DNA from 2 places in the Paenibacillus sp. CAA11 genome. Region 2 is predicted to be linked to the other one. Evidence: riboswitches for the same ligand, from Rfam matches in the RefSeq annotation. Region 2 holds a riboswitch; the other holds the start of a gene.
The links. A riboswitch is a leader RNA that binds a small molecule or an ion and turns the genes downstream of it on or off. The one in region 2 is predicted to bind glycine.

Region 1: it holds a riboswitch for glycine, as region 2 does, so the genes downstream of both, DCC85_RS22075 (amino acid permease) here and gcvT (glycine cleavage system aminomethyltransferase GcvT) in region 2, are expected to answer to the same signal.

Annotation. Positions count from the first base shown of each region.
Region 1 is NZ_CP028922.1:4,735,663-4,737,866, reverse strand. Features, by position in the region: gene araA (L-arabinose isomerase) at 1-514, shown strand, start outside; glycine riboswitch at 854-933, shown strand; gene DCC85_RS22075 (amino acid permease) at 1,068-2,204, shown strand, end outside.
Region 2 is NZ_CP028922.1:2,708,889-2,711,092, forward strand. Features, by position in the region: gene gcvH (glycine cleavage system protein GcvH) at 65-457, opposite strand; glycine riboswitch at 718-831, shown strand; glycine riboswitch at 835-944, shown strand; gene gcvT (glycine cleavage system aminomethyltransferase GcvT) at 1,057-2,184, shown strand; gene gcvPA (aminomethyl-transferring glycine dehydrogenase subunit GcvPA) at 2,181-2,204, shown strand, end outside.

The DNA.
Region 1 (2,204 bases), 2.0 Mb from region 2:
GGGTGAAGGGGACTGGAAGACGGCAGCTCTCGACCGCCTGCTGAAGGTGATGAGCCATAATGAGTCCACGGGCTTCATGGAGGATTACACTTATGAGTTAGCTGCAGGTCAGGAAGCTATCCTGCAATCCCATATGCTCGAAGTGGACCCAAGCTTGGCTAGCAACAAACCCAAAATCATCGTATCTCCACTAGGAATCGGCGACCGCGAAGACCCAGCGCGTCTGGTCTTTGACGGTAAAGCAGGAGACGGTGTAGTGGTATCCATGGCTGACTTCGGCACGCATTACAAGCTGTTGATCAACGAAGTTACTGCATTTGAACCAACCGTTCCAGCACCAAAATTGCCAGTGGCCCGCGTGCTTTGGGAAGTGAAGCCAAACTTCCAGGATGGAGTAAAAGCCTGGATTGAGAACGGCGGCGGTCACCATACCGTAGTCTCACTGAACCTGACAACAGATCAAATTGTGACCTATGCAAAGCTGGTTAATCTGGAATACGTAGTGATTAAGTAAGGCAGCTATCTGGGCGTAAACCTAAGCCTTTTGATTTGCCTATACGATTTGAGGCCGGGGTTCTTACTCCGGCCTTTTCCTACTCCTACTATAGACGAGAGCCATTGCTTTATGAATTTTGAGACGGCTGCTGTGTTGTAAGCTTGAGATGCTTCGTGATTTGTTCTTCGTGATGTCTGTCATGATTAATAGGTGAGTGCCGAATTGAAATCAGTGGCATTTATTACTGTTGACAAAATATTTGACCAGGATTAGTATTAATAAAAATATTTGCAAGCCGGTAAAATTTAAAATTGAATATGATTACAAGCTATGATTGCTATGGATCACACTATAGCAGGAGCAGCTTCTGGAGAGACTGCGGGGTTCCGCAGCGCCGAAGGGTTCACAATCTCAGGCAAAAGGACAGAAGAGTATTAAATAATTTTTTGTTATGACTTTCTTATTTGGACATAGCAAACCTTTATTTATTATTCTTATGGACCAGGAGATTGGAGCGCATCCAATCTCTTTTTTTATTGCATTTCATTCGCTTTGATAAGGGGGAGTTCGTGTGGCACATCAAGAATTACAGAGAAATTTAAAAAATCGGCACGTGCAGCTCATTGCTATTGGCGGTACTATTGGTACCGGGTTGTTCTTAGGATCAGGCAAAGCCATACAGCTGGCAGGGCCCTCCATCATCTTTGCTTATCTCATCGTAGGGATGGCCGTTTTCTTTGTGATGAGAGCGCTGGGAGAGCTTCTGCTGTCCAAGGCCGGTTATCAATCGTTTACAGACATTGCCGAAGACTATCTTGGACCGCGTGCAGCGTTCGTAACCGGATGGACCTATTGGTTCTGCTGGATTATGACGGCCATGGCTGACGTTATTGCTGTCGGGGTATATACACAATATTGGTTCGATATTCCGCAATGGGTCCCTGCAGTCATCTGCTTAATCGTCCTATTAGGGCTCAACCTATTAACGGTTAAAAATTTCGGGGAATTGGAGTTTTGGTTTGCCTTAATCAAGGTAGTGACGATTCTCGCCCTGATTGCCATTGGCGTGATTTTGCTGGTGGTAGGGTTCAAAACGGATACAGGAGAGGTCACTTTAAAGAATATCTGGGCGCATGGCGGAATGTTTCCGAACGGGATCTCGGGTTTCTTGCTTTCGTTCCAAATGGTGGTGTTCGCCTATGTCGGTGTAGAACTGGTGGGGGTATCGGCCGCAGAAACATCCAGTCCGGAGAAGAATATCCCGTCGGCTATTAATAAAATTCCATTAAGAATTCTATTCTTCTACATTGGTGCACTGATTGTCCTGTTATGCATTAATCCATGGACAGAGCTAAGTCCGGCTGAAAGTCCTTTTGTAAAAACGTTCAGTCTGGTGGGGATTCCGATTGCCGCAGGCATCATTAACTTTGTTGTATTAACCTCGGCCGCTTCCGCTAGTAACAGCGGATTGTTCTCAACAAGCCGGAGCCTATATAATTTAAGCAGGAACAACCAGGCTCCAGCATCTTTAGCAAAATTGAATAAGAATCATGTACCTGGTAATGCGTTGCTGGTATCCACCCTTGTTCTATCGGTAGGGGCGCTGCTGAGCAAGCTGATTCCGGAGCAAGCTTTTGGCATTGTGACCACCATTAGCGCCATTTGCTTCATATGGGTATGGGGTGTCATTCTCGTCTGCCATGTGAAG
Region 2 (2,204 bases):
TTAAGGCCTGTAATCCAGAGCTTTCTTCATGATTGCCAGCAATGTTCATTTCATTAACCAGCAATTATTCCTCTGTATGCTTACGGTAAGCTTCTTCGTTCAGCAGCTTTCCTAGCGCATGACTACTATCTTCCGACAGACGAATTTCCACCATCCATCCAGCACCGTAAGGGTCATTATTTACGAGCTCTGGTGCACTTTCAAGCTCCCCATTAATTGCGGTCACATGCCCGCTGACCGGAGTGAACAAATCGGATACGGTCTTTACAGATTCAATCGTGCCGATCCCGTCTTCCGCCTCAACCTTGGTGTCAATGTCAGGCAGCTCTACGAATACAATATCCCCAAGCCGGTGCTGTGCAAAATCCGTAATTCCGATCCGTACACTGCCATTCCCCAAATCCTGAACCCATTCATGCTCTTCACTATACCAAAGTCCGCTCTTCACTTCACTCATCGCTCGTCTCCCACTCCAATCCCTAAAATTTCATCCCAATATGGTGGTGTCATATTTACTCTAACAGCCTCCGATTACAAGTCTAGATTATTCATTCAGAAGGCAAATGTCAATATACCTCACACCTTTATTGCGATATTTGGGAAATCATAGATAATTTAATTATAGAAAGCGCTACCGAAATATTCAATTAAAATTTTTATGACAAATTAGTTGACATACATGCTCTCTTCACGTATTAATGGACTTATGAAGAGCGGGTGAACGTAAAGGGAGAGATTACCCTATTAATTTGTATGAGGTAACGCCGAAGGAGCAAGCTATCCCTTCCTTGGGATTGTGAATCTCTCAGGCAAAAGGACCTTTACCGGACGCATCTCTGGAGAGCATTTGGCCATATCGTCGTTAGGGCCAAATCACCCAAGGGGAAACGCGCTGCATCAGATGAAGGTGCATTTGCGGCAACTCTCAGGTACCGAGGACAGAGCCTTCGAAGGACGAATCGCATAAAAGCCGGTAGCCCCGGCATTTTGCGATCTCTTCTTTCGCTGCCTGTCCTTTTTTGGCGTACTATCACATTGATTAAGAGGTGATTTCATTTGTCAGATCTGCAAAGAACCCCGCTTTACCCATGCTACGCTACCTTCCCGGGTGTTAGATGCATCGATTTTGGGGGCTGGGAGCTTCCCGTTCAATTCGAAGGCATTCAGAAAGAGCATGAGGCTGTTCGTAAACGTGCAGGGTTATTCGATGTGTCTCATATGGGTGAGTTTCTCCTTCAAGGCCCTGGCGCGCTAGCATTTATTCAGCAAATGACTACGAACGATGCGGCCTCCCTGCAAATCGGAGCGGCCCAATATACTTTGATGTGCTATCCGGATGGCGGCGTTGTGGATGACCTGCTTGTATATCGGCTGGCCGAGCAGCAATTTATGCTCGTTGTGAATGCCTCCAACCTCGCCAAGGATTGGGAATGGCTGCAACAACATCTATCTGAGGAAGTCTATCTGACGAACATCTCTGATCAAACGGCCCTCCTCGCGCTTCAAGGACCTTTGGCCGCCGACATTCTGGTAAGCGCTGCTGGGAAGGAGCCGTCTAAGCTTGCCCCTTTCAGATTTATCCAACATGTGCAGCTTTTCGGGGCCGAGGCGCTCATTTCTCGTACCGGTTATACCGGAGAAGACGGCTTCGAGCTGTATCTTCCTGCAGAGAACGCCGCAGCCGTCTGGAACGGCCTGCTTGAAATCGGCAGCAAGCACGGGTTACAGCCTGCGGGGCTTGGAGCCCGCGACACTCTTCGCTTCGAGGCCAAGCTGCCGCTTTACGGGCAAGAACTGTCCAGCACAATCTCTCCGCTTGAAGCCGGTGTCGGCTTCTTCGTGAAGCTGGACAAAGGCGATTTCATCGGCCGCGATGCGCTGGCTGCTCAGAAGAATGCTGGCCCTCCCCGCAAGCTGGTCGGGGTTGAAATGATAGACCGGGGCATTCCGCGGAGTCATTATCCCGTCTATTCCAGTGGTGTTCGCATTGGTGAGGTAACCACTGGAACACAGTCTCCTACGCTAAAGCGTAATTTAGGGCTTGCTCTAATTGACAGCCGTTATGCCTCGTTGGGAACACCGGTCGAGGTAGAAATCCGGGGCAAGCGCCTTCAAGCCCAAGTTATTAAGACTCCTTTTTATAAACGACAACCATCCCCTCCAAAAGGAGCTGAACCGTCATGATCAAACACCACTATTTGCCG